DNA from 3 places in the Pantoea sp. X-Soil-ISGK-421 genome. Region 1 is predicted to be linked to each of the others. Evidence: predicted binding sites of a transcription regulator. Region 1 holds the regulator's gene; each other region holds the start of a gene.
The links. The regulator PurR, encoded in region 1, represses purine synthesis genes. The targets are predictions, from matches to a motif close to CANGCAAACGTTTGCNTG.

Region 1 (3,263 bases):
CGCAAACGACGTCCGGTGAAAACCACCACAAAAAAATCGCGCCTGACTGCTGTCCAAAAATTCAAACTAAAAAAACAGACCAAAACTGAAACCGCGCTGCACAAAACCACCAGCAAAAAATCCCCGCTGAAACTTACCGCTAAGAAATACGGTCATCAACGCCTGGTGAAGAAATCTCCCGAAGTGGTGGTTGATGACGAAGCGGTTGCGCTTACCGGCATCAAAATGAGTAAGTCGCACCGCCAGCGTTATCAAAAAGCGCGTGAAACGGCGATGACCAAATTAATGGGCCAACTCGGTAAACCTTATCAATGGGGCGGCACCTCGCCACATACCGGTTTCGACTGCAGTGGATTGGTCTGGTACGCCTATAAAGATCTGGTGAAATTCAAATTTCCGCGCACCGCCAATGAGATGTATCACTTGCGTGATGCTTCCCCGATCAAACGTGAAATGCTGGAGAAAGGGGATCTGGTGTTCTTCCGCATTAACAATCGCGGCACCGCTGATCATGTTGGTGTTTATCTCGGCAACGGCAAATTCATTCAGTCGCCGCGTACCGGCAAAGATATTCAGATTAGCGCTTTGGGAGAGGATTACTGGCAGAAACACTATGTGGGCGCGCGTCGTATGATGACGCCAAAAACCATTCGCTAATTGTTGCGCAACAAACAGAAAAAAGCCGGATGCTGCACACAGCTCCGGCTTTTTTGTTAATGCATGATCGCGGTAAAACTGAAGGCGATAATCATCAACAGTGCGCCAACAGTGGTCATTAGCGCCAGCTTCAGGTCAGTATTCATCACAACTCCTTAGTCACACAATTAATAGGGTTAACGCGATTTTCGCACAGCAATCGGCAAAAATCTCGTGTTATCCGCGCGGGCTTGTTAGAATCGCCGCCTTTCGTTGCGCAACAGATTTTGCGCGTGCTGTATTTTCAGCATAATGAAGTGATTTCGTCTGCTATAACACCCCGTTTTGCCCGCCTTTTGAGCTGTAAAAGCGTTAGCAGACGCAAACGTTTAACAATATACTTATCAGTAAGTTGCGATAAGACCAGGAGTACCATTTTCATGGCAACAATTAAAGATGTCGCAAAACGCGCAGGTGTCTCAACCACCACGGTTTCGCATGTCATCAACAAAACGCGTTTCGTTGCGGAAGAAACGCGTAACGCCGTATGGGAAGCGATCAAACAATTACACTACTCGCCAAGTGCCGTGGCGCGTAGTCTCAAAGTGAATCACACCAAAACCTTAGGTCTGCTGGCAACGTCCAGTGAAGCGCCCTATTTTGCTGAAATTATCGAAGCGGTGGAGAATCGTTGTTTCGAACGCGGCTATACGTTGATTCTCGGCAATGCGCACAACGATCTGCAAAAACAGCGCGCCTATCTGTCGATGATGGCGCAAAAGCGCGTCGATGGTTTGCTGGTGATGTGTTCTGAGTATCCGGACGATTTACTGCAAATGCTGGAAGAGAACCGCAATATCCCGATGGTCGTCATGGATTGGGGTGCTTCGCGCGGTGATTTTACCGATACGGTGCAGGACAACGCGTTTCAAGGCGGCTATCTCGCCGGGCGTTATCTGATTGAACGTGGCCATCGCGATATTGGTGCCATCCCTGGCCAGATGGAGCGCAACACCGGCGGCGGACGTCACGCAGGATTTCTGCAGGCGATGAACGAAGCAGGCATTACAGTGCGTCCAGAATGGGTGGTTCAGGGCGACTTTGAACCTGAATCCGGTTATCAGGCCATGCAGCAGATTCTTAACCAGAAACAGCGCCCAACCGCCGTGTTCTGCGGCGGCGATATTATGGCGATGGGCGCAATTTGTGCCGCCGATGAGATGGGTTTGCGTGTACCGCAAGATATCTCGGTGATTGGTTACGATAACGTGCGCAACGCGCGCTATTTCACGCCCGCGCTGACCACCGTACACCAGCCTAAAGCCGAACTGGGTGAAAAAGCGCTGGAAATGCTGTTGGATCGCATCACCAGCAAACGTGAAGATCCACAAACCATCGAGGTTCAGCCTACGCTGATTGAACGTCGTTCAGTGGCGTACGGCCCATTCCGCGATTATCGCCGCTAAGCTGACACTTCGCTGAGCCATTCGTGGTTCAGCGTTTCAGCATCCCCCAGATAAGCCAGTAACCACTCAAGCGCCGGCGACGTGCGTTGTTCTGCCCAGCTGACGCAGCACGGACTATCAGGAAAGGCTTGCGGCAGCGACAGTTCGACCAATTTATGACTGTCCAGCAGTGGACGCGCCAAATGGCCCGGCACCATTCCAACACACAATCCTGCCAGCAAACACGCCATCCCGGTTTCCCATTCTGGCACCACCAGCCGCCGCTGATTATCTAGCGTCCAGGTCATACGGCGCGGCAATGCACGCGACGTATCTTCCAGCACCAGAGATGGCCACGCTCGCAACGTTTCATCATCCAGTTCCGTGCTGTTAACCAGCGGATGATCCGGGCTGACCACACAACGCCAATTCAGCGCGCCCATATCCTGAAACGCAAAACGTCCACCGACGGGAATTGCCTGCGTGGCGCCAATCGCGACATCTACCCGGCCATCGGCTAATGCATCCCACACTCCGTTAAACACTTCGTAGCTGATAATCAACTCCATATCGGGAAAATGACGATAGAAGTCCTTCACTAATTGCCGCGTGCGCTGCGGTTTTACAATGCAGTCAACCGCGATACTCAATTCACCGCGCCAACCATTCGCCAGTTGTTGACACTGCCTACGCGTTGCCAGCATTTTTTTGATAACAGATCGCCCTTCACGAACGAAGTGCTCGCCGGCTGGTGTCATGACCACTTCGCGATGCTGGCGCTCAAACAACGGTACCGCCAACCAGGTTTCCAGCTGACGCACGGTATAGCTGACGGCAGAAGGCACGCGATGCAGCTCCTGCGCGGCCGCGCTAAAACTGCCGGTGCGCGCCACGGCATCCACCACTTCAAGCGCATATTCTGACCACATATTTTTGCCTTCAAAAAATTTAACAGCACCATGCAAATATTAGCGTTTCACAAAGCGCGTTGCATCCTTTTACACTCCCCGGCGTTCAACCTGCCCAAAAGAGAATCAACATGTTGTCGTCTAAAGCATTTATGCCTTATCTCGCCGTGCTCAGCATGCTCGGCTTTCTTGCCACGGATATGTATTTACCCGCCTTTGGCGATATGCAGCGTGATTTTGCTAGCGCACCCGGCACTATCAGCGCCAGCTTAAG
Region 2 (3,263 bases), 1.5 Mb from region 1:
GCCGCCGCTGCTGGGCTTTGGCGATTGGTTGCCGTGGATTTATAAAGGGCTAACGCTGCTGCTGATTGGTTGTCCATGCGCGCTGGTAATCTCCACACCTGCCGCCATTACCTCCGGCCTGGCCGCTGCGGCGCGTCAGGGCGCACTCATTAAGGGCGGCGCGGCGCTAGAACGTCTCAGTCGCGTTAGCATGATGGCGTTCGACAAAACCGGCACGCTGACGGCCGGTAAGCCGCAGCTTACCCACATCCAGCCATTTAGCGCGATAGCAGAAAACGCGTTGCTGAGCATCGCTGCTGCCGTTGAGCAGGGTTCCACCCATCCGCTGGCGCAGGCGATTGTTAACGAAGCCGAGCGCCGTCAGCTCACGATTCCGTCAGCCTCGCAGCAGCAAACGCTGGCGGGCAGCGGCATTCGTGCCGAGATCGATAGCGTGACGTATCAATTGCTGACGCCGCGCGAAGCCCGCAATCTCGACGCCGCGCAGCAGCAGCACATCGCTGATCTCGAAGCACAAGGCCAAACTGTGGTGCTGCTGTTGCAGGCGCAGCAGGTGCTCGGCGCGCTGGCGTTGCGGGATCAGCTGCGTACCGAAGCCGCTGGCGCGCTGGCTGAGTTGCAGAAGCTCGGGGTGAAGAGCGTGATGCTAACCGGCGATAACCCACGCGCGGCCGCCGCCATTGCGGCTGAACTCAACATTGATTATCGCGCCGGTTTGCTGCCTGCCGATAAAGTTGAGGCGGTAAGGAAATTGGGTGAGCAGCAATCATTGGCGATGGTCGGCGACGGCATCAACGATGCGCCCGCCATGAAAGCGGCGACGATTGGTATTGCGATGGGTAGCGGCACCGATGTGGCGCTGGAAGCCGCGGATGTAGCATTAACGCAAAACCAGCTGGCGATTCTACCACGCACTATTGTGCTGGCACGGCGCACGCGCGCCATCATTCGTCAGAACGTGGCGCTGGCGTTGGGATTAAAAGTGATTTTTCTGGTCACCACGCTACTCGGCTTCACTGGTTTGTGGTTGGCAGTATTAGCAGACTCCGGTGCCACCGCGCTGGTGACGGCCAACGCCCTGCGATTGCTGCGCCAGCGTTAAGCGCCTTTCTTAATCAAAAACTGGTACGGCAGGCTTTCGGTCTGCTGTGCCAGAAGCTGATGCTCCATGAAGCGGCAGAAACCGGGGATATCGCGCGTGGTGGCTGGATCGTCGGCGATGATCAGCAAGGTTTCACCGGTCTGCATGCTGCGCACGGTTTTACGCACCATCATTACCGGCTCCGGGCAGCGCAAGCCAAGGGCATCAAGCTGATGGTCAGGCGCAGAAAAGGGATCGCTCATGATTCTCTGTCAATAGTTGATGATGGGCGCTCATTCTAGCGCGCGAATTAGGCAACGCAAGGCGATAACGATTGCGTTAAAATTAACCATTGCATAAATTGCGCAACGCGTTAAGATGCCGCCGATTTTTTATTTACCATCGTGTTAACACACGAACTTGGGTTCCCTCACCCCATCACTAAAAAGGCTTATGATGATTGCTTTCTCTGCACGTCAGCGCATGCATGCGCTGTTTTGGCTATCGCTTTTCCATCTGCTGGTGATCACCTCCAGTAACTATCTGGTGCAGCTGCCGATTTCGATCTTCGGCTTTCACACCACATGGGGCGCGTTTAGCTTTCCGTTTATTTTCCTCGCCACCGATCTGACCGTGCGCATTTTTGGCGCGCCGCTCGCCCGTCGCATTATTCTGGCGGTGATGATTCCAGCGCTGGTGATCTCCTACATTGTTTCGTGCGTGTTTTATCAGGGCGCATGGCAAGGGTGGGCTTCTCTGGAAGAGGTGAATCTGTTTGTTGCGCGTATCGCCTGCGCCAGCTTTATGGCTTATGCGCTGGGTCAGATTCTCGACGTGCACGTTTTTAACCGTTTGCGCCGTTTATCACAGTGGTGGATTGCCCCGGCAGCAGCGATGTTCCTCGGCAATATCAGCGATACACTGGCCTTCTTCTTCATCGCCTTTTACAAGAGTCCAGACCCGTTTATGGCGGCGCATTGGGTCGAGATCGCTTTGGTGGATTACAGCTTCAAAGTGCTGATCTGCATGATCTTCTTCCTGCCAGCTTACGGCGTGTTACTGAATGCCATGCTGAAGCGATTAGCTGAGCGTTCCGCGCAGCAGCAGATCAATTTCGGCTAATTACACACATACCCTAAATAATTCAAGTTGCAGGAAGGCGGCAAGCGCTGGCCCGTAGGGAGAGAATCAGTAATGAGCCTCATAATCCCCAGGAGCTTACATAAGTAAGTGACTGGGGTGAATACACGCAGCCAACGCACTTGCAGCTTGAAGTATGACGGGTATACACGAAACGCTACGGCACGCTAAGATTTCCTGACACTCCGGCAGTTGCTTTTGACTGCCGATTCCGTTTTGATAACGCCTGACTGGAATCATGTAAAAGGGAAAAGAATGCGTAACGTAGTGAAATATGTGGGTATTGGCCTGTTGGTTATCGGTCTGGCGGCATGTGACCAGAAGAAAGATGATGCGGCAGCGAACAGCAACGGTGCGAGCGCCAGCCAGTCGGCCCAGACGGTCAATCTGATGGACGGCAAACTGAGCTTCTCACTGCCTGCTGGCATGTCTGACAAAAGCGGAAAACTCGGCTCTGAATCCACCAATATGCACGTTTACGCCGACGAAACCGGTCAGCGTGCGATTATTGTGATTGCGGGTGATCCCACTAATGAAGCGCTTGATGCGCTGGCACAGCGTCTGGAACAGCAGCAGCGCGGTCGCGATCCACAGCTGCAAGTGGTTTCAAACAAAGCGGTCACGTTGAAAGACCAGCCAGCACAGCAGCTGGACACGGTGATTTCTGCTAATAATCAGACGTCATGGTCTTCGGTGATTCTGGCGAAAGTGGACGGTAAGTTGCTGACGCTGCAAATTACCTTACCAGCGGATAACCAACAGCAAGCGCAGAGCGATGCTGATGGGATTATCAAAAGCATCACCCTGAAATAATCCTTAAAATCTGAACGTTTATCGGTCGCCATGAATGGCGACCCTACAAGGGTTCAGTGCAGTTTGGTAGGGTCGCCATTCATGGCGACCTGGTTCTGTAAGCCCCGCCTTACAACCTCACTGGCGAAATGTGCCAGATCTCATCCGCATATTCCTGAATGGTTCGATCCGACGAGAAATAGCCCATGTTGGCGATATTCAGCGCCGCGCTGCGCTGCCACTTATCCGG
Region 3 (3,263 bases), 1.4 Mb from region 1:
ATGCTGTCCTTAGGCGAATCAATTTCATTAAAGCGATGTTGTTGCGGGGGAAAGTGTAAAACAAAACGCCGCACAGCGGGCAACCCGATGTGCGGCGTGGAGCAGAAAGCGAATAATCCTGGAATTATTCAGCTTTAAAGTCAGATGGCCCAGCCACCGGCATAGAACGCCACCAGCGCGACAGCAATCACCACGGTGCCAACATTCAGCTTGCGCCACTCACCGGCAAACAAGCGACCAATCACTAGCGAAGCGAAGCCCAGCATGATGCCGGTTACGATATTGCAGGTCAGCACGATGAACACCGCCGTCAGCAAACCAGACATCGCATCAACAAAATCGTTGAAGTCAATTTTTGCCACATTGCTCAACATCAGCAGGCCAACGTACATCAGCGCCGGCGCTGTCGCGTAAGCGGGAACCAGATAGGCCAGCGGCGACATAAACAGAATCAGCAGGAACAGCAAACCGACCACAATCGCCGTCAGGCCGGTTTTACCACCGGCCGCGGTGCCAGCCGCCGATTCGATATAGACCGCAGCAGGCGACGCACCCACCAAACCCGCAAACACGCTACTGATAGAGTCCGTGGTCAGCGCACGGCCGCCGTTGATGATCTGCCCCTCTTTATCCAGCAGATTTGCCTGCCCCGCTACCGCACGGATGGTGCCGGTGGCATCAAATACCGCTGTCATCACCAGCGCCAGCACACTTGGCAGCACCACAGGTTGCAGCGCGCCCATGATATCGAGGCTAAACATGGCCGATTGACCGTTGGCATCCTTCAGGCTTGGCATGGCAAACAGGCCTTGATAAGTCACCGCCGGATCGAAGATCAAACCCATCATCGAAATGGCGATGATAGTCAGCAAAATGCCACCTGGCACGCGGCGTTTTTCCAGGCCGAAAATGGCCGCCAGACCCACCAGCGCCATGATCACCGGGAACGAGACAAAGTGGCCCAATGCCACCGGCAAGCCCGGCGCCGGATTTTTTACCACTAAACCAATACCGTCGGCAGCGATCAGCAACAGGAACAAGCCGATCCCGACGCCGGTTCCATGCGCCACGCCCATCGGTAAGTTACGCAGAATCCACGCACGAATACCGGTTACCGAAATCAGCGTGAACAATAATCCCATCAGGAACACCGCGCCGAGCGCCACCGGCACGCTAATGTGCTGGCCGAGCACCAGGCTAAAGGCAGTGAACGCTGTCAGCGAGATGGCGCAACCAATTGCCATCGGCAGATTGGCCCATAAGCCCATGATGATCGAACCGACACTTGCCACCAGACAGGTCGCAACGAACACCGCCGTTGGCGAGAAGCCCGCTTTACCCAACATGCTGGGTACCACGATGACGGAATACACCATCGCCAGAAACGTCGTCAGACCCGCCAATACTTCCTGACGCACGCTACTGCCGCGTGCAGAAATGTTGAACCAGGCGTCCAGTTTTCCACTGGCCGGGCGCGATTCGCCAGACATAATTCTTCCTCAATATTTTTGTGATGTGCGTCGCCGCACGGCGCACGCTTGCCGTCCTCTGGTGAAAATTTTCATAATGAAAATCCAGGCAAACGTTTACGTCGCCGCGTATTCCAGGCCATAGAAGGGGACGCGGAAAAAGGCAAACGATTATCTGGCGTTTGGCATGGGGTTTTCAACCACTAATCGCGGGTATTACAGGATAAATCCAGGCCATCGGTTGTTCAGGTCGCCATAAATGGCGTAATGCCGATCCACAGAGCGACTTTCGTTCGCCATTGGCTGTGGCAGTTGCAGTTAAACCGTGCGGCGACCAAGAAGAGGGCGTCTGGCCACGCCCTCTTCACTCCCTGGCCCTGCGCCAGCCCAACCCGCCGCTACGCGGTGCCTATTTAACCGCGTAATTGCTGCCAGAATTGTAAGGTCGTCATTAATGACGACCGTTTCGAGGGCCGCACAATGGTAATGTCCTTGTCGCCATAAATGGCGACCCTACGATCATGGGTGATGGCGACCTGGCCGTAATCAACTTTGCAGCTGAATCGGGCCGCCCTGCTCTAATGCGCGTTGCCAGGCGGCGCGCTGCTGCATGGTTTCCAGCCAGCGGGCGGTGGCTGGCGTATCACGCAGCGAACCCCGCATCTGCAGCGCCAGCAGCGGAAAGCTCATCTGCACATCGGCGATGCTAAAACGTGCGCCGGCAAAAAAGGGATGCTGCGTGAGATGTTGTTCGATCACGCTGCCGTGTAAAGCCAGCTGTTTGTTCAGCCAGGCTTTCTGGATGCCTTTGCTCAATACATTACCCACCGGACGCAGCAGCCAGGGCACCGGTTTCTTACCCAATTGCGCAAATACCAGCTTCATGACCAGCAGTGGCATCAGCGATCCTTCGGCATAGTGCAGCCAGTAACGGGACTGAATCTGCTCCTCTTCGTTGACTAACGTGAGCTGATGTTCGCTGTCGTACTTCAGTTGCAGATATTCAAGAATGGCGCCCGATTCAGCAATAACGCGATTGCCATCGGTGATCACCGGTGATTTACCCAGTGGATGCACTTTTTTTAACGAATCAGGGGCCAGCAAGCTGTTTTCACGCTGATAGCGTTTGATTTGGTAAGGCACCGCGAGCTCTTCCAGCAGCCATAACACGCGATGCGAGCGGGAATTTTCCAGATGGTGAACGGTGATCATACGGTTTCCTTGCCGGTAAAAGAGTCCCGACAAGTATAGTCGATCAGCGTTTTTGCTCGTCCTGTTCGGGATCGAGTAACACCGCACCCGAACCTTGCTCGGCCAATCGGTCTCCGGGATTGCGCAGCGGGCAATCACGCATTGATAAACAGCCGCAGCCAATGCAGCCATCAAGATCGTTACGCAAGCGCGTCAGGGTTTCGATGCGTTTATCCAATTCCTCGCGCCAGTGTTGCGTTAACGCGTCCCACTCCTGCGTCGACATACGCTTGTTGGCGGGTACGTGCGTCAGGCTGTCGCTCACCGTGGCCAGCGGAATGCCGATGCGTTGCGCGATTTTAATGATGGCGACGCGGCGCAACACGTCACGGCTATAACGGCGTTGGTTGCCGCCGTTGCGCGAGCTAAAAATCAATCCTTTGGTCTCATAGAAGTGCAACGCCGAGACCGCCACGCCGCTGCGTTTCGCCACTTCGCCCGGCGTCAAAACCGGCTTCGGGTAATTGCGTTCTTTTTTCATTTAGGGCCTTTACCTCAAGTTAACTTGAGGAATTATACTCGCACCCCAGCAAAACTTCGAAT

Region 2: a site for PurR is predicted at 1,405-1,422, ahead of tusA (sulfurtransferase TusA). Genes of this name have one in related genera too.
Region 3: a site for PurR is predicted at 1,576-1,593, ahead of AC6I8K_RS01830 (NCS2 family permease). Genes of this name have one in related genera too.

Annotation. Positions count from the first base shown of each region.
Region 1 covers NZ_AP035979.1:1,803,380-1,806,642, reverse strand. The annotation lists gene AC6I8K_RS08440 (C40 family peptidase) at 1-657, shown strand, start outside; gene cydH (cytochrome bd-I oxidase subunit CydH) at 714-803, opposite strand; gene purR (HTH-type transcriptional repressor PurR) at 1,077-2,102, shown strand; gene punR (DNA-binding transcriptional activator PunR) at 2,099-3,010, opposite strand; gene punC (purine nucleoside transporter PunC) at 3,121-3,263, shown strand, end outside.
Region 2 covers NZ_AP035979.1:334,822-338,084, reverse strand. The annotation lists gene AC6I8K_RS01495 (zinc/cadmium/mercury/lead-transporting ATPase) at 1-1,102, shown strand, start outside; gene tusA (sulfurtransferase TusA) at 1,099-1,344, opposite strand; gene AC6I8K_RS01485 (7-cyano-7-deazaguanine/7-aminomethyl-7-deazaguanine transporter) at 1,538-2,203, shown strand; gene AC6I8K_RS01480 (DcrB family lipoprotein) at 2,477-3,034, shown strand; gene glgP (glycogen phosphorylase) at 3,144-3,263, opposite strand, start outside.
Region 3 covers NZ_AP035979.1:404,363-407,625, reverse strand. The annotation lists gene AC6I8K_RS01835 (Na+/H+ antiporter) at 1-2, opposite strand, end outside; gene AC6I8K_RS01830 (NCS2 family permease) at 141-1,490, opposite strand; gene AC6I8K_RS01825 (glutathione S-transferase family protein) at 2,016-2,681, opposite strand; gene soxR (redox-sensitive transcriptional activator SoxR) at 2,725-3,201, opposite strand.